Saccharophagus degradans 2-40: one gene and its partner. The protein of the gene in region 1 interacts with the protein of each later gene in a pairwise test. Links are inferred from orthologs where the notes say so. Each region holds a gene or a part of one and is shown on either strand. Other genes may lie near its edges.

Region 1 (9,336 bases):
CCGCACTGCCAACCGCGTACTACACTCGCCCTGCTGTTTATTACTTGCCTGTGTTGGGCAGGTGGCGCCACCCTGCGGGACGTAAACTGGACACAAGCCCGCGACGAACCCGTAAGCGTAGCCGTGGTACAACCCAATATTCCGCAAGAGATGAAATGGAACCCCATGTACCGGGGCTATATTAATCAAACCCTGCGCGACTTGGCTAAGCCTCACTGGGGCACACAATTAATGATATGGCCCGAAGCGGCTATTCCCGTTATGTATCAAGATGCAGATTTGATTTTCGAAGAAATTGAAATGCAATCGGCAATAAAACCCACCGCGGTACTAACCGGTATTTTGTATGAAGACGAAGCCAACCAGCAGTATTACAACAGCATAGTTGGCCTAGCCGAGGCAGAGGGCACTTACTTTAAGCAGCGCCTCGTGCCTTTTGGCGAGTACGTGCCGCTAGAGTCTACACTGCGGGGCATCATTAGCTTTTTTGATTTACCCACATCAATTATTAGCCCTGGCCCCAAAAACCAAGCGCTAATAAAAACTGATAGCTACGACATAGCCACATCTATTTGTTACGAAGTGGTATACCCCGATTTAGTCGCCGAATATGCCGCCAAATCGCAGGTTATTGTCACCATTAGCAACGATGCTTGGTTTGGTGATTCCATTGGCCCCCTGCAGCATTTTGAAATGGCCCGCATGCGCGCTCTAGAGAATGGGCGCTATTTAATTCGCGGCACCAATACGGGTATTAGCGGTATCATCACCCCCAAAGGGGAAGTGCAATCGGCCACCGCGCAATTTAAGCAAACAGTACTCACCGACAAGATTTACCTCTACGATGGCGTAACACCTTTTGGCGCAAGTGGCTCTTGGCCAATCGTTACACTTTGCATACTTCTTTGTGGCTTTATTGTGGTTATAATCCGCCGTAAATCTACCGTCGCCCCCACTGCTCAATAGGATAATTATGCGTTCGTCGCTAGCTCAATATGGATATCGTGTAGGCCGCGTTTTAGCTTTGGTTGGCTGCTGCCTATTTTTTACCGCCTGTTCCACTAAAATGGCTTATAACTTTTTAGATTGGGGCTTAATGTGGTACGTAGAACGCTACGTAGATTTAAACAAAGAGCAAAAAGACAAAGCCGAAGCAGCGATAGATAAATTCCACCATTGGCACAGAACCACACAACTGCCGCGCTACGCTAAATATATTACCGACTTAAAAGAGCGCATGGCACAACCTGTTACAGCCGACCAATTGCACGCCGAGACCGACGAAATTCAAATATTCTTAGACGATTGCGTTGCGTTTTTATTGCCCACTGCCGTCGATATTGTAAGCAGCTTTTCTGAAGAGCAAGTGCAACAGGTACTGGAAAAGTTCGCCAAAGACAGAAAAGACTACGACAAAAAATATATTTCCACATCCATGGAAAAGGTCGTTAAAGCGCGCCAAAACGAGCTAAAAGATCAAATTGGCCCGCTGTTCGGCCGCTTTACCGATCAGCAGCAAAAATGGGTCGACGAGTGGTCCACAGGCATGGAATATTACGAACCCCTGATGCTCGCGCAGCAGGAGGATTGGGCCAAAATGCTAGAAGAAGTACTGCAAAAAAGAGACGATAAAAAACTGTTAGACGCATCGTTGCGCAAACTTATGTTTTACCGCAGCGACGACTGGGACCCAGAGTTAGAAAAACAAATCGACATCAACCAAACCCTCACGCTAGAAATGATGGCCAAGTTTATGAACCACCTCACTCCCACTCAACGCGAGCGCTTTAACAAAAAGCTCGACAAGTACGTAGAAGTATTCACTGAGCTAAGCAGCGAGTAGTAAGCAACACAACCTTAATCGGCAAGTCGCAGCCACGCTTCTAAATCGTCTTCATGCCAGCGGCGCACCAGCGCTAAACCTTGGTTAACCACATTCCAATACACATCGATTAGATCGGTCGCCAGTTTAAATAACTGGTGACTGCTGGCAGTAATTGTGGTGCCAGACAATACATCTTTGTCGATTGTGTTTAACAAAAACATAAGTTTTAGCTCGAGGTTTTTAAGATCCCCCAAACCGGGTATTGAATCTCCTACAATACTTTCCAAGCGCTCAGCTTGATGGCGCAACTTTTCACTCTGCTGGCGAGAGCACTGCAATAAAAAACGCAGTTTTCTATCGTGCGGGTAATCCACAAGCCCTGTTGCCGCCGCATAGGTGCCCAAACCGCGCACCTTTGCAATCTGCTCGATCATATCCGGCAACTGCTTGGCCACAAAATTCAGCACCTCTATTTGTTTGAACATACGCGGGTACGATGCGCTTGAATCATCTTGATCGGCTTGCAAATCGTGCGCATCAACAAGCTCTGGCGTTAGCGGTTTTTCCAGCTGCTTGGCCAGCGAGTAAACCATACCCTGTAACTGCTCAATAAAATGCGAGTGCAGCTCAAAATTATCGCTAAGGTCGTCATCTTGCCAATTTTGGCGAATAGTCACCCACGCCAAGTGCAGGTTTTCCTTGTCTTTATCCGACAAAATACCACCCACAGACGAAGCAAATGTTTCTAAGGTGGCCAAACGCCGCTCTAACTGGTGCTGCAAAACGACAAAATCGCCCTCAAACACAGCATTGCCACCCAATAACCCCATGCTAATACCGCGGTGTTTTTGCACAGCCTTCACCATTTGGTTTAGCTGGTGAACCAATGTGAGGGTATCTTCACGACGACGGTAAGACTCACAAAAACGCGCATACTGCTCATCGCTGCTGTCTACTGGCTCGTGGGTGATAACAACACCATCGATTTGAATTGTTTGAACTTCGGTCATAGCTTTGGCTTATAAAAAATTCGGTTTATACCTTGGCGGCCCTAGACACTGCCCACAAAGGAATACTCAATTGCAATCCACCGGCAACACTGCCAACAAGATTCAATTGCAGAGAGTGCACAGCAACCTTCGTACCACCTATAAAAAGCGGCAAACTAATGCACACAAATTAAACCTAATGTACCAATAACACGCGCACAAGGCCCAATTTACAGTACACTGCGCATCTTCAAACCGCACAATCATGCAATAGGGAGTTTCACCATGCTATCCAATTTACGTAATACACTTCTAAAATGCACCGCCGCCGTGCTTTTGTGCACCACATATGGGCAAGCAATAGCCCTAGAGCCTAGTAAAGCCGCCACCAATGCTGAAGTATTTTTTATTGAGCCCAAGAACGGCGCAGAGATAACAGGCCCGGTCACCATTAAGTTCGGCATTAAAAACATGACGGTTATCCCAGCTGGCGTACAGCACCCTTACTCCGGCCACCACCATTTGCTTATCGACGTAGACAAGCTACCAGACCTTAAAAGCCCCATTCCCGCAGACGCTAATCACCGTCACTTTGGCAAAGGCCAAACCGAAGCAACACTCGAGCTTGAGCCAGGTGAGCACACGTTACAATTGCTGCTTGGCGATCATTTCCACATCCCGCACGACAAGCCCGTGCTATCGGAAAAAATCACCATTACAGTAAAAGCAAAGCCCGCCGCAGCGGCAAAATAAGCCTTCTTATACCCAGCGCACCTATTATTGTGTGCGCTGCGGTAAATTCCCCGCGCTTCCCCCTACGCTATACCTTACTTTCCCCGACTAAGCCGCCTATAATGTGCCCCTTTCTCAACGGCTAGCATTTAATTTTATGCCTGTTAGCCGACAAACTTACCTAACAATATCTAGGCCCCATACCCCCCATGAACGAGTATTACCAGCCGTCCGAGATCGAGGCACAAGCACAGAAATACTGGGAAGAGAACAAAAGCTTCAACGTTACTGAAGATCCCACCAAAGAAAAGTTTTACTGCTTGGCCATGTTCCCCTACCCCAGCGGTCGTTTGCATATGGGGCATGTACGCAACTACACCATCAGCGACGTAATATCTCGGTTCCACCGCATGCAAGGCAAAAACGTTTTGCACCCCATGGGTTGGGATGCCTTCGGTTTACCGGCGGAAAACGCAGCCATTAAAAACAACACTGCGCCGGCAAAATGGACCTACTCCAACACAGACTACATGCGCAAACAGCTAACCGAATTGGGTTTTGGTTTTGACTGGTCACGCGAAGTAACTACCTGTAAACCCGACTACTACAAATGGGAGCAGTGGTTCTTCACCCGCTTATATGAAAAAGGGTTGGCCTACAAAAAAGTTGCATCGGTTAACTGGTGCCCCAACGACCAAACCGTATTGGCCAACGAGCAAGTGGTAGACGGCCAATGCTGGCGCTGCGACACAGCCGTAGAACGCAAAGAGATTCCACAGTGGTTTATTCGCATCACCGACTACGCCGAAGAGCTATTAGCCGATTTAGATAAGCTGCCAAACTGGCCCGAGCAAGTAAAAACTATGCAACGCAATTGGATTGGTAAAAGCCAAGGCGTAGAAATGCGCTTTGATTTAGCCAACCCCATAGCAGGTACCACCGGCTTTGATGTGTATACCACCCGCCCCGACACCTTAATGGGCGTGACATACGTAAGCCTTGCCGCCGAGCACCCCATTGCCAAAGCACTGGCAGAAACAAACCCCGCGTTGGCTGCATTTATTCAAGAGTGCAAAGTGCAATCGGTGGCAGAGGCCGACATGGCCAACATGGAGAAAAAAGGCATAGACACGGGCATAAAAGCCAAGCACCCCATTACCGGCGACGAAGTGTCTGTGTGGGTGGCCAACTATGTGCTTATGGATTACGGCTCTGGTGCGGTAATGGCTGTGCCTGCACACGACCAGCGCGACTGGGAATTTGCCAAAAAATACGATCTAGAAATTAAACAAGTTATCGCCCCCGAAGACGGCAGCGACATAGACCTCACCAAAGAAGCCTTTGTCGACAAAGGCGTGCTAGTGAACAGCGGCGAATACGACGGCTTAAACTTTAACGCCGCGTTTGAAGCTATTTCGCAAACACTGCAAGCGGCCAACAAAGGCAAGGTAACCACCAACTTTCGTTTACGCGACTGGGGTGTTTCCCGCCAGCGTTACTGGGGTTCACCTATTCCTATTTTTAATTTGCCCGACGGTGGCGTTATTCCCGTGCCGGCAGATCGTCTGCCAGTGTTGCTACCAGAAGACGTGCAAATGGATGGCGTACAATCGCCAATCAAAGCAGACAAAGAATGGTGCAAAGCCGAGCTAAACGGCCAAGCGGTTGAACACGAAACCGATACCTTCGACACCTTTATGGAGTCGTCTTGGTATTACGCCCGCTACACCAGCCCCAACGCCGACAGCATGCTCGACCCAGACAAAGCCAACTACTGGCTGCCGGTGGACCAGTATGTGGGTGGTATTGAACACGCTATTTTGCACCTGTTGTACGCGCGCTTTTTCCACAAGCTTATGCGCGACGAAGGCTTGGTGGAATGCGACGAGCCGTTTGAGCGTTTGCTTTGTCAGGGCATGGTATTAAAAGACGGCACTAAAATGTCTAAGTCGAAGGGCAACACCGTCGACCCAGAAGACCTAATTAAAACCTACGGCGCCGATACCGTTCGCCTGTTTTCTATGTTCGCAGCGCCACCAGAGCAATCGCTAGAGTGGACTGACTCGGGTGTAGAGGGTGCATTCCGCTTTTTGAAAAAGCTATGGAAAGCCGTTGCCAGCCACCTAGAAGCAGGCAGCGCAGGCGAGATAGACGCAAACAGCTTAGACGAGCAACAAAAAGCGCTGCGCCGTAAAACCCACGAAACCATTAGCAAGGTAAGCGACGACTACGGCCGCCGCCAAACCTTTAACACCGCTATTGCCGCGGTAATGGAATTACTAAACGAAATTACCCGCAGTGCTGACCGCAGCACACCAAACGGGTTAGCGGTTGAGCGCGAAGCGCTAGAAGCAGCAACGTTATTGCTAGCGCCAATTGTGCCGCACGCCTGTCACGCACTGTGGCAAGCCTTTGGCAACGAAGTAGCGGTGCTAGATGCGCCTTGGCCAACCGTAGACGAAGCCGCACTAGTAAAAGACACCATTACCATTGTGGCCCAGGTAAACGGCAAAGTGCGCGCTAAACTCGATGCACCCGCCAACGCAGATAAAGACGCACTGGAAAAAATCGCCCTAGCCGATGAAAGTGTTTTAAAACACATAGACGGCAAGATGATTCGCAAAGTGATTGTTGTGCCCGGCAAGCTGGTTAACATTGTTGCCAACTAATGCTGCTTGCGGCGCGCTGTAACAAGCGCGCTGCTCTGTACTTTACATACAACTTAATTACTACATTACCTGATCTTAGCCCTCAGCTAACCATTAAGAGATAAGCCCATGAAACACTGCAAACTAATTCGTTACCGCTTGCTTTGCGTTGTAGCATTAGTGGGCTTAACCCTAAGCGCCTGCGGCTGGCAAATACGCGGCAGCGAAAATATTGCCAGCAACGCCAATTTTGAAGGCAATGCGCTAAGCGTTAAATTTATGCAGCGCAACCCAGCGCTAATGCAAGTGTTGCACAATACTGTGCGCAGCAACCAACTGGCAATAAATAGCGATGCCAGCACTAAACTGGTTATAGAGCGCGAGCGCCTAGAGAAACAATCCCTAGCGGTAACCGAAACTGGCGTTGCCGCCCAATACCAACTTATTCTTACTATTCACTACCACGTGAAAACGGCCGACAAAACGCTGGTACCCTCCAACCAAATATCTAGCTGGCGCAGCTACGACTTCGACGCCAAGCAAATTGCCGCCAAGTCGCAAGAAGAACAAGCCCTTTTACTAGAAATGCGTGAAGAGCTGGTAAACCGAATGTTGCTGGCCATAAGCGATAGCGAAAACTAATATGGCCCGCATCAACGCAGACCAACTCGCCAGCCATATCAAAAACGCCCTGCCACCCGTTATTTTAATTACCGGTGACGAAGCCCTAGTGGTACAAGAAAGCTGCGATGCAGTGCGCGCCGCCGCACGCAAACAAGGCTTTACCGAGCGCGAGTTACACCACACCGATGCAGGGTTTTCGTGGGATCAATTATTACAAAGCGCCAACAGCTTAAGCCTGTTTTCTGAAAAGAAAATAATTGAAATACGCGTTACCAACGGCAAGCCCGGCGATGCGGGCAGTAAAGCGTTGGTTGAGCTGTGCCAAAAACCAAGCGCAGACACTCTCATACTATTGGTATTCCCCAAAATAGATAAGCGCGCGCAAAACAGTAAATGGTTTAAGGCGTTAGAAGCTATTGGCTGTATTGTTACCGTATGGCCTGTTGGGATGCCGCAACTACCACGCTGGATAGATCAACGCTTAAAAGCTGCAGGGCTGCGCGCAGATTCCGCTGCCATAGATATTCTAGCCGCCAAAGTAGAAGGCAACCTACTTGCCGCCGCACAAGAAATTGAAAAACTTAAATTAGTTGCAACCAACGAGCTTATAGATAGCCAATTAATGACCTCCGCGGTAATGGAGTCGGCGCGCTACGACGTATTTGGTTTGTTAGATAAAGCCCTGCTGGGCGATGCGCAAGCGGCAAGCCGCACTCTACTTGGGCTAAAAGGTGAAGGCACCGAACCTACCGTTATTTTGTGGGCCCTTACTCGCGAAGCGCGCATTTTAGCCAGCATTAAAGAAGCCACCGACGCGGGTGAGCACTTCGGCCAAGCGGCAAAACGCAATGGAGTGTGGGACAAGCGCCAGCGTTTAGTACAACAAGCATTAAGCCAGCAATCGGCAAAAAAATTACATATGCTACTGCGTAAATGCGCCCTTGCTGATCGCACTATTAAAGGTATGTCGCGCGGCGATGCTTGGGCAATATTGCTAGATATTACCTTGAGTTTAGCGGGGGTAGATAGCTTTACTCCACGCACCCAACGGGCAATGATCCGCTAAAGCTAGCTCGACGTCATATCAAATAACCACCTGTAACTACTAGTAATTACAAGCAACTACAATTACCTACAAATAACCACAAGCAAGATAAATAACACCTAGCACCAAGGCCTAATGGTTTGCGATTCGTACCAGCTGGGCACCCACGCCTGCAACTCTTCTGCAGATTTACTAGGGCAAAATAAACGCCCTTGATACGCATCTACATTTATATCTGCTAATGCCAGTAAATCTTCTGGCTGCACTACACCCAGCGCCACCAATTCAATGCCCGCTATTTGAGTTTGCAGCCGAATAGATTCAACTATAAGGCGCATAATTTTATCGTTGTGAATACCCTCAGTCATTTGGGCATTCAACTTCACCGCGCTAAACGGCATGCGCGTAATTTGCCTGAGGTTAGCGTAGCCCTGCCCGTAATTATCAAGCGATAAATTAAAACCATTAATGCTTAAACGGTGAATATTTTTAAGCTGCTTATCTTCCATTATCGCCTGGTTTTCTGGCACTTCTAATCGTAGGCAATCGAGTGGAACAGCATAGTTTTCCGCCAAATCGGCTAAGTACTCTGGCAGCGTATCGTTGTATAGCTGTTGAGCAGACAAGTTAATAGAAAAGCGACAGTCATTGCCAACCAAGTCTTTGAGGTTTGCCAAATCTTGACCGAGATTCTCCATTTGGCAGTCGAGAATTAAATCCATTAACTGGAATCGTTCGGCCACCGCAATAAAACGGTTCGCACCGATTAAGCCCTCGCCATTTAAATTTAATCGCGCCAAGCACTCAAAGCCAACCACTCGGTTATCAATAGAGCTAACTTGCGGTTGATAATAATTAACCATTTGACGAGCGCGCAGCGCCTCAAGCACATCTTTTCTGCGCAACAAAGGAACCTGAGAAGACACATTGGGCATTGAATTTTTTATGCGTCGCACCATAAAGGCGACGAGCGATTCATCAAAAGGCTTTTCTAATGAACCGAGTAGACGTAGGTGATAATTAGAAACTGCTTCGAGAGTAAGATTGATAGCGCGCGCACCAAGGGCAGAAATAATAACAACGCCACCTGCGTACTGCATTTCACTCAGACGGTGCATCAACTCCAAACCGTCCATTCCTGGCATATGTAAGTCTATAAAGATTGCATCGTACTTTGCTGGTTGTTTCTCTATTAGCGCTAGCGCTTCCTCACCACTTAAGCACCAGCTTGCCTTGAACACACCGTAGTCCAACAACTGCATTTCGAGCGACTGACAAATATCAACCGCGTCATCTACGATTAATACGTGTAACCTTGCATCCATAACTTTCTCCTTGAGCTTAAGTTATAGCTGCTAGCGCATACATTGTCCACATAAAATAAGCACTTAGCTTCACTTTGCTTACCGCCGCACACACTTATGCCGCACTCGGGAATAAGAAAACTAACATGTCTCTTATTCGGGAATAAAC
Region 2 (9,094 bases), 1.8 Mb from region 1 along the record:
AGTCAGCCGGTAGCGAAAGAAGAAAAAGTTATCGAGCCAGAAGAAGTGCTCATTATTAACGTAATGGCTAAAAAAGGTGAGCGCTTTTTGGGTGAAGCTCTGTTGCAGGCGCTCATGGATCAGCATATAAAGTTTGGTGATATGGATATTTTCCATCGTCATGCAGACGAAAATGGCGATGGTCCAATTTTGTTTAGCGTGGCCAACATGGTGGTGCCGGGCACGTTTAACTTGGCATCTATGAGCGAGTTTACTACCCCTGGCGTAAGCCTATTTTTAAGCCTGCCAGTAGAGGCCGAAAGCTTAGTTGCATTTAATACCATGGCAGATGCCGCACGCGGGTTAGCCGATGCGCTGGGTGGCGAGCTAAAGGATGAAAACCGCAGTGTAATGACTAAGCAAACCATAGAGCATGCTCGCCAAAAGGTGATGGAATTTGAGCGCAAGCGCAAATTGCGTGCGCGTTAGGTTTTGTTAAGAATATCGCTAGGTTCACCAGTTAAACGGCCTGGTTATATTAAAGATCGATAAATTTGAGAGATGTAATGGCGGCGTCAGACGCAGTTTTAGACAAGCTAGAAAGCCTTAAAAACCAAATAAATTATCATAATAAATTGTATTATGTGTTGGATGCCCCTGAGCTGCCAGACGCCGAATACGATAAGTTGTTTCAAGAGCTTCAAGCCATTGAGCAACAATTTCCTGAATTAGTTACCGAAGACTCCCCAACCCAGCGTGTTGGGGCCGCACCGCTAGACTCTTTTGCTAGTATCGAGCATAAGCGCCCAATGTTATCACTCGACAACGTATTTAACGTTGAAGAGCTGTTTGCATTCGACAAGCGTATAAGAGACAGAATAAATGCCGATGCATCCCTAGAATATTCCTGTGAACCGAAATTCGACGGTATTGCTGCGAGCTTGCTTTACGAAAACGGCCGCTTAAAAACTGCCGCAACCCGAGGCGATGGAACGGTTGGTGAAGATATTACCCAAAACATGAGAACAATCGGTTCCGTGCCGCTTAAGCTTGAAGGTAATAATATTCCAGCAGTGCTAGAGGTGCGCGGTGAAGTTTATATGCCCAAGGCCGGTTTTCTGCGAATAAACGAAGAGGCTTTAGCGAAAAACGAAAAGACATTTGTTAACCCACGCAATGCGGCAGCAGGTAGCTTGCGGCAATTGAACCCACAAATAACCGCTAAGCGCCCTTTGGTATTTTGCGCTTATAACGTCGGGGTTGTTGAAGGCGGGGAGTTGCCAGCCACTCATTACGAAACCTTAACACAGCTTTTTGAGTGGGGCTTTCTAGTAAGCGAAGAGCGTCGTATCGCCAAAGGTATAGAAGAGTGCGAAGCTTACTATCATTACTTAGAGGCTAAGCGCGAAAGCTTGGCTTACGATATCGACGGCATAGTATTTAAAGTAAACGCATTCGATCTGCAGGAGCGGTTGGGCTTTGTTTCACGTGCTCCTCGTTGGGCTATAGCGCATAAATTTCCTGCGCAAGAAGCGCTAACTGTATTGCACGATGTAGAGTTCCAAGTGGGCAGAACCGGCGCTATTACGCCTGTTGCAAAACTACAGCCTATTTTTGTTGGCGGCGTTACGGTGTCCAACGCGACTTTGCATAACAAAGATGAAATAGAACGGTTGGGAATACGCGTTGGCGATACAGTTATTGTGCGTCGAGCGGGTGATGTGATTCCACAAATTGTGTCGATTGTAGAGTCCAAACGACCGCAGGATGCTCGAGAAATTAAATTTCCAACGGCATGCCCAGTATGTGGTTCAGATGTCGAGTCTGTAGAGGGCGAGGCCGCAATTAGGTGTACCGGTGGCTTGGTGTGTGAAGCGCAGCGCAAAGAATCCATAAAGCATTTTGCTAGCCGCCAAGCGATGGATATAGATGGCTTGGGCGATAAAATCGTCGACCAGCTTGTCGACAATAAATTAGTTAATGATGTGGCTGATTTATACACACTCGATATACCAACACTTGCCGGTCTAGAGCGTTTGGGCGCAAAATCTGCGGCTAATTTAGTGGCCGCTATAGAAGCAAGCAAACAAACATCGCTAGATAAAATATTGTATGCCTTAGGTATTAGAGAGGTTGGTAGGGCCACTGCGCGCAACCTTGCTAACCATTTTTGCACACTCAATAAGGTAATGGATGCTACGCAAGAGCAGCTTATAGAAGTGACCGATGTAGGCCCGGTAGTTGCGCACTATGTGGTCGATTTCTTTGCGCAGGCTAACAACCGAGAAGTGATTGAAAAGTTGATTGCCGCTGGCGTAAATTGGCCGGATATAGAAAAGGTTGATGGTGTAAAACCGCTGGAAGGCACCACTTATGTATTGACTGGTTCGCTGGAGAGCTTGTCGCGAGACGAAGCTAAAGACAAGCTTCAGGCCTTGGGTGCAAAGGTGTCTGGCAGTGTATCGGCAAAAACCACTTGTGTGGTGGCAGGCCCTGGGGCAGGGTCAAAATTGGCTAAAGCCGAAAAGCTAGGCTTGGCTATATTGGATGAAGTAGGTTTACTCGCTCTACTCGAAGAGCACGGAGTCTAATGTTTAATTTAAGAATTATTGTGCTATGTGTGTTGATTGCTTCGTTTTTTTTAGGGGGCTGTACATCTACGCCGCCTAAGCATCTGAGTAACGCGTGCAGTATTTTCGACGAGAAAGACGATTGGTATAAAGATGCCAAAAAAGCGAGTAAGCGGTGGGGTATTCCTATAGCTACTAACTTGGCCATCATGCATCAAGAATCTAAGTTTGTATCCAAGGCTAAGCCGCCGCGTACCAAGTTCTTATGGATATTCCCTGGGCCAAGAAAAAGCAGCGCCTATGGTTATTCGCAGGCAAAAGATGAAACGTGGGATTGGTATAAGCGTGAATCGGGTCACGGTGGCGCCGATAGAGATGACTTTGATGATGCGATAGATTTTATTGCTTGGTATAACCACATTACGGTAAAGCGCAACAAAGTTAAGCCGACAGACACCTACAATTTGTACTTGGCCTATCACGAAGGTCACGGTGGCTTTTCACGCGGCACCTATAAGAAAAAGGCGTGGCTAATGGGTGTGGCTAAAAAAGTTGATCGGTTGGCGAGGTCCTATTCTGCGCAATTAAACAAATGTGAAGACAGGCTGGATTCATCCTGGTGGTGGCCATTTTAAATAAGGGTAGATAATGGATCAGGAATCAATCGTTTATGGGTGCATAAAAGATGTGACCTCGTTGTATTCTGAGGCGGAGCGTCGCCATGCTAATCGCAAAGCATTGCTTATGCTGCCAACATCTGACGAGTGGCCTTATTTAAGCCAAGAGATGTTTTCCATCCCTCAGTTAGAGCCGGGCCCAGATAACTACCAAACCGAAGTTGTTCACTTCGGCGCATCGTACAAAGCGATTGAGTACGAATGGAAAAATTGGGTAGAAAAATTTGAATTGTTACTTAGCAATATGTATTGGGTTTCGGCCGTTGTGCACTTAGAAACAGAGCTTTCTGGGGTGCATACGTTTACATGGTTATGTGAGGACGATTGCCATATTCCGGGTATGGATGCCTCTAAAGTACATTGCGAATGGTCGCGTGAGCACGCGCTAATTTAGTTATCACACATTGTGGCTTATGTTTTAAAGAGTCACCTAAATTTGTTACCCAAAGAGTGTAATTTTGAAATTTAAAGTTAAATTAAAAAAACGTTCGCGCATGTATGTAACGTTTTTTGCGTGCATAGCGGGGCTTTGGTTGTTAGTCACGCGCTTTGGGTTATCCGTCGACGACTTAATCCACTACGGTTTAATGTGTGGGCTGTTGGTACTCATTTTAGTTGTGGCAGCCGCATTTGTTGGTGGTCTACTCAGATTAATAAAGCACTTAAATGAGCGTTGAAGCGAATACAGTTCCTAGCCGTTACGCCGCGAGGCTGTTAGAGCAGGCCTCTGCCGCTGGTTGTGATGCAGAAGCCCTGCTTGCAGAGGTGGGCCTTAGTTCATCTGACTTGCAATCTAAAGATGTTATTCCCTCGTTAAAATACGGTGAGTTGTACCAGCTTGTTATGCGCAAAACGCACGATGAGTGGTTTGGCATGTTCAGCGCAGGCAAGGTGCCGCTGGGTGCATTTAGAATAATGTGCTTAACTTTGCTGCAATGTAGCACTCTGCGCCAAGTGATCATTCGCGCGGGGGAATTTGCTGAAATATGTCGAGGCATGAACACGCGGTATTACTTAGAAGAGAATGCATTAGAGGCTGCCATTACCCTTCGTCCTGTTAATCATATTTCTGAGGCAGAGTTTCAGCAGAAGCTTGACGAGGCAAAACCTGTTCACCTGTTAACTGCAGTACTAACTTGGCACCGTTTTGCCGAGTGGCTTGTTGCTAGTGATTTGCCTATTAAGCATGTGCTGGTTACTTACGATAATACACATACCGAAGAATCACTTGTTTATACAGAAGTGAAATCCATTCTATTTGAGCAACCCTATAACGGCATTGTTTATGACACGGCCTGTCTTGATTTGCCGGTTGTTCAAAACGAAGAAAATCTGCTTAATTTTTTACGTACCGCCCCCTACCATTTAGTGACGGAAGACCCTGCTCATATCCGTTTTGCCGATAAAGTACGCAATATTCTAAAGAAAGACGTAAGTGCTTCTATGCCATCTTCAGATGAAGTAGCTAGCCAGTTGCACATGTCTACAACCACTTTGCGTAGAAAACTACAAAACGACAATACCTCCTACCAACGCTTAAAAGATGAATGCCGAATGGAAGCCGCATTTCATTTGCTTAACTGCGCGGACCTGAGTAATAACGAGATAGCGCAGAAGCTGGGGTTTGATGAGCCCAGCGCATTTTTCCGCTCGTTTAAAAAGTGGACCGGGCAAACACCGGGCGAATATCGCGCAAGATAAAAAGCAATAAATTGCGCCAATCTGTTAGGGCTGAGACGTGCGTGGCGTATTTGTCACCTAAATTGGCCAAATAGGATATTGCATCTAAACTTGAAGTATTAGGTAATAACGGGACTATCAACAGAGGAATAAAGGATGTCAGATTACAAAGCGCCTATTAGAGATATTAAATTCGTTATGTATGAGCTGATGGGCTTTGAAGAGCACTATCAAACCATGCCCAATGGCGAAGATGCCTCTCAAGATGTTGTAGAAGCCATACTTGAAGAAAGTGCAAAGTTTTGCGAAAACGTATTGGCCCCACTTAACTCTGTGGGCGACGAGCAAGGCTGCACATGGAATGATGGTGTAGTAACCACTCCGGATGGCTTTAAAGCTGCCTACGAACAGTTCGTAGAGGCCGGCTGGCCATCGATGACCCATCACACCGAATACGGCGGGCAGGGGCTACCTGAATCGTTGGGTACAGTATTAAGTGAAATGACAGGCACCTCAAACTGGGCTTGGTGTATGTACCCAGGTCTTTCTCACGGTGCGATGAAAACCCTAGAGCTGCACGGTACCGAAGAGCAAAAGTCTACCTACCTCACCAAACTCGTTGAGGGCGCATGGACAGGAACAATGTGCTTAACCGAAGCCCATTGCGGTACTGATTTGGGCATGTTGCGTACCAAAGCCGAGCAGAACGAAGATGGCAGCTATTCTATTTCCGGCACCAAAATATTTATATCTGCGGGTGAGCACGATTTAGCCGAAAACATTGTCCACATTGTGCTCGCACGCTTACCTGGTGCTCCTGAAGGCACCAAAGGTATTTCACTATTCATTGTGCCCAAATTTTTACCCTCAGATGACGGTAGTGTAGGGGAGCGCAACCAGGTGGCCTGTGGCTCGCTTGAAGAAAAAATGGGTATTCACGGCAACGCTACCTGTGTAATGAATTTTGATGGTGCTAAGGGCTATTTAATAGGGCCACCCAATAAAGGCTTAAACTGTATGTTTACCTTTATGAATACGGCCCGTTTGGGAACCGCTTTGCAGGGTTTGGCACACGCTGAGTTGGGCTACCAAAAGTCCTTAGCCTACGCGAAAGATCGTATTCAAATGCGCGCGCTTTCTGGTGTTAAAAACCCAGATGGCCCTGCAGACCCAATTATTTGTCACCCCGATGTACGCAGAATGTTGCTAACGCAAAAAGCGTTTGCCGAAGGCGGCAGAATGCTTATCTATTTCTTGGCTAAACAAGTCGATATAGAAAGCCATGCTCAAAATGAAGCAGATAAAGCCGCAGCTTCCGATATGTTGGCATTACTTACGCCTATAGCGAAGGCGTTTTTAACAGAAACGGGCTTTGAGTCGGCTAACTTGGCAGTACAGTGCTTTGGCGGTCATGGTTATATTCGTGAATGGGGTGCTGAGCAAAACGTACGTGACGCGCGTATCTCCATGCTGTACGAAGGTACGACGGGAATTCAAGCGCTCGATTTATTAGGCCGTAAGGTGCTTATGAGTCAGGGTGAGGTATTGCGCAAGTTCACCAAAGTTATTCATAAGTTTTGTGAAGCCAATAAAGATAACGCCGCCATCAGTGAGTTTGTTGAGCCTCTAGCCCAACTAAATAAAGAGTGGGGCGATGTGACAATGCATATCGGTTTGGCAGCCATGGAAAACCCCGAAGAAGTGGGCGCCGCCTCTGTCGATTACTTAATGTATTCGGGCTATATCACTCTCGCTTATTTTTGGGCTCAGGCGGCGCTTGTTGCGTCTGCCAACCTTGAATCTAGCGAGAAAGATTACTACGCGAGTAAAATAAAAACTGCTCGTTTTTACTATCAAAGATTGTTGCCACGCACCCAGTCGCTGGTTACCACTATGAAGTCTGGTGCCGCGAATTTACTCGACTTGACGCTAGAAGAGTTCTAAAAAGCAACCCCCAGTAAAGCTGGGGGTTTTTGTTCTAGTATTTCAAAGATTTATTTGCTAATTTTGTTGCAAGACAAATGTTTGCTACTTATCCAACACATACAATAATCATAAAGGGTCGTCGCCCTATACTGATTCAGGGAGAGCGGTGTGGTACCTCGGTTTAATACAGCAGTAGAGCTGCTGGAATTCGCATTTAAAAACTACCCCCAAAACAGAGCATATACCTGTGCTGGTCACACGTTAACTTTTGACGAAATAGAAAAGTTAAGTGCCGAGTTTGCTTATTATTTGCAAAACGTACTTAAGCTAGAGCCTGGCGATCGCATAGCCATGCAACTGCCTAACGTATTGCAGTACCCCGTAGCATTGTACGGTGCTATTCGTGCGGGTTTGGTTGTGGTTAATACCAACCCTTTATATACCGCGCCAGAAATTGAACACCAGCTAAATGATAGCGGTGCGAAGGCATTGGTTGTGCTTTCTAATATTGCTGCCAATGCAGCAAGTATTATTAAAAACACCAAAGTCGAGCACGTAATTGTTACCAATTTCGCTGATTTACACCCAGCCCCCAAGCGCTGGATTATTAACGCTGTTGTTAAACATGTTAAAAAAATGGTGCCAAAATTCCATTTTGAATCACAACATGCGTTTAGAGCGGCTGTTGGTCACGGTAAAACCAGCTTTACTAAACACGCTAAAACGTCAGATGATTTGCTTGTACTGCAATATACAGGCGGTACTACAGGTGTGGCCAAGGGGGCTATGCTCACGCACGGCAATTTAACCAGCAATGTTTGGCAAATGATTGAGCATATGCCAAATGCCTATGTGCCGGGTAAAGAGACCTTTTTAGCTTGCTTGCCGCTTTATCACATCTATGCATTTAACCTACACGCGCTGTCGGCTTTTTGTTACGGTGAACACAATATTCTTATACCAAACCCGCGCGATTTACAGAGTTTGGTCGATGCTATTAAAAATGAAGACCTCACGGTGATGATCGGCATTAATACTTTGTTTAATGCGCTGTGCCGGTTTGAACCCTTTTTAGCCTTAAATTTTGATCGCTTAAAAATAACTTCTTCTGGCGGAATGGCATTGACTATGGATGCTGCTCACACTTGGGAGAAAATTACCGGCTGTAAAGTAGTCGAAGGTTACGGTTTAACGGAGGCTTCCCCTGTTGTGAGTGGTAATCCGTCTGATGCTATTCAGTTGGGTACAATTGGTGTGCCGTTACCAGAAACGCAGGTTAAAATTGTAGATGATATGGGTAACGAGTTACCTCAAGGTGAAACCGGCGAGCTTTGTGTGAAAGGCCCACAGGTAATGCCCGGTTACTGGAATAAACCTGAAGAAACTAAAAAAGTGCTGTCGGATGGCTGGTTGCGCACAGGCGATATGGCGCTTATTCAGGCAGACGGTTACTTAAAAATAGTAGACCGTAAAAAAGACCTTATTATTGTGTCTGGCTTTAATGTTTACCCTAATGAAGTTGAAGACGTTATTACTCAGCACCCAGCAGTAATAGAAGCTGCAGCTGTAGGCATGGCTGATGCTGAATCGGGAGAGCGGGTTAAAGTATTTGCAGTTGTAAGCGATACTAATGTGACCGAGCGGGAACTAGTCGATTTTTGTAAAAAAAGCTTAACTGGCTATAAAGTGCCCAAGAAAATAGTATTCCGCGAAGCATTACCTAAAACCAATGTGGGTAAAATTCTACGCCGAGAATTGCGCGACGAGTAAGCGTATTTAATCTATAGGAGGCAGTTTTTCTGCCTCTTTCATTTCTGCCCCATTATTTTCAGCTTCTTTAATTTTAAGGTAAATCTTTTCTAGCTCCCGCATTTGCAGAGTATCTACCTCTAGGCATAACACCATAAATAAAAACATTTGTGCCCCTAGTGCGCCAGAGTTCACTTTGTTGCGCAGTGTAGCGGGGTTGTGAACAATGCCGAATTTCTCTTCTAGCTTTACGCTTAACCCGTTATAGGTAACACCAGCTAGCTCCATTTGCGCGCGTATATATCTAGCGAGTGTTTTGCGCATGCTTTCATTTTGGTAAATATTGGCCATGTAATACTCAAGTATGAAGTGTTCTTGGGGGGCCATAGTAAAACCATAGCGCTGAAATTTAAACTTTGGGAGCCTTGAATAAGCGCTTTTTGGTTGTCTGTCGATATAAAATACCGAAGAGGACCAAAATGCTTGAAAGCCCCGTAGGGCGTAGCCAAAACG

The links.
Region 2: the proteins of leuS (region 1) and ligA interact in binary tests that used the Escherichia coli proteins (3 or more experiments, as listed by UniProt). The link is inferred for Saccharophagus degradans 2-40 from one-to-one orthologs.

The regions. Positions count from the first base shown.
Region 1 is NC_007912.1:4,215,045-4,224,380, forward strand. What follows is about bases 3,359-6,485. They hold leuS (leucine--tRNA ligase), read left to right. Parts: upstream 3,359-3,755; coding sequence 3,756-6,215; downstream 6,216-6,485. Other genes in these bases: SDE_RS17310 (DUF4399 domain-containing protein), read left to right, coding at 3,359-3,567; lptE (LPS assembly lipoprotein LptE), read left to right, coding at 6,324-6,485. Outside these bases: lnt (apolipoprotein N-acyltransferase), read left to right, coding at 1-966; SDE_RS17300 (DUF6279 family lipoprotein), read left to right, coding at 974-1,843; SDE_RS17305 (hypothetical protein), read right to left, coding at 1,858-2,835; more of SDE_RS17310, read left to right, coding at 3,100-3,358; more of lptE, read left to right, coding at 6,486-6,836; holA (DNA polymerase III subunit delta), read left to right, coding at 6,838-7,884; SDE_RS17330 (EAL domain-containing response regulator), read right to left, coding at 7,983-9,188.
Region 2 is NC_007912.1:2,374,162-2,383,255, forward strand. The notes cover bases 173-3,057. They hold ligA (NAD-dependent DNA ligase LigA), read left to right. Parts: upstream 173-545; coding sequence 546-2,570; downstream 2,571-3,057. Other genes in these bases: zipA (cell division protein ZipA), read left to right, coding at 173-468; SDE_RS09885 (transglycosylase SLT domain-containing protein), read left to right, coding at 2,570-3,057. In the rest of the region: more of zipA, read left to right, coding at 1-172; more of SDE_RS09885, read left to right, coding at 3,058-3,184; SDE_RS09890 (hypothetical protein), read left to right, coding at 3,198-3,620; SDE_RS09900 (AraC family transcriptional regulator), read left to right, coding at 3,893-4,927; SDE_RS09905 (acyl-CoA dehydrogenase C-terminal domain-containing protein), read left to right, coding at 5,063-6,850; SDE_RS09910 (AMP-binding protein), read left to right, coding at 7,001-8,602; SDE_RS22635 (DUF6471 domain-containing protein), read right to left, coding at 8,609-8,968. UniProt on the Escherichia coli protein: DNA ligase that catalyzes the formation of phosphodiester linkages between 5'-phosphoryl and 3'-hydroxyl groups in double-stranded DNA using NAD as a coenzyme and as the energy source for the reaction.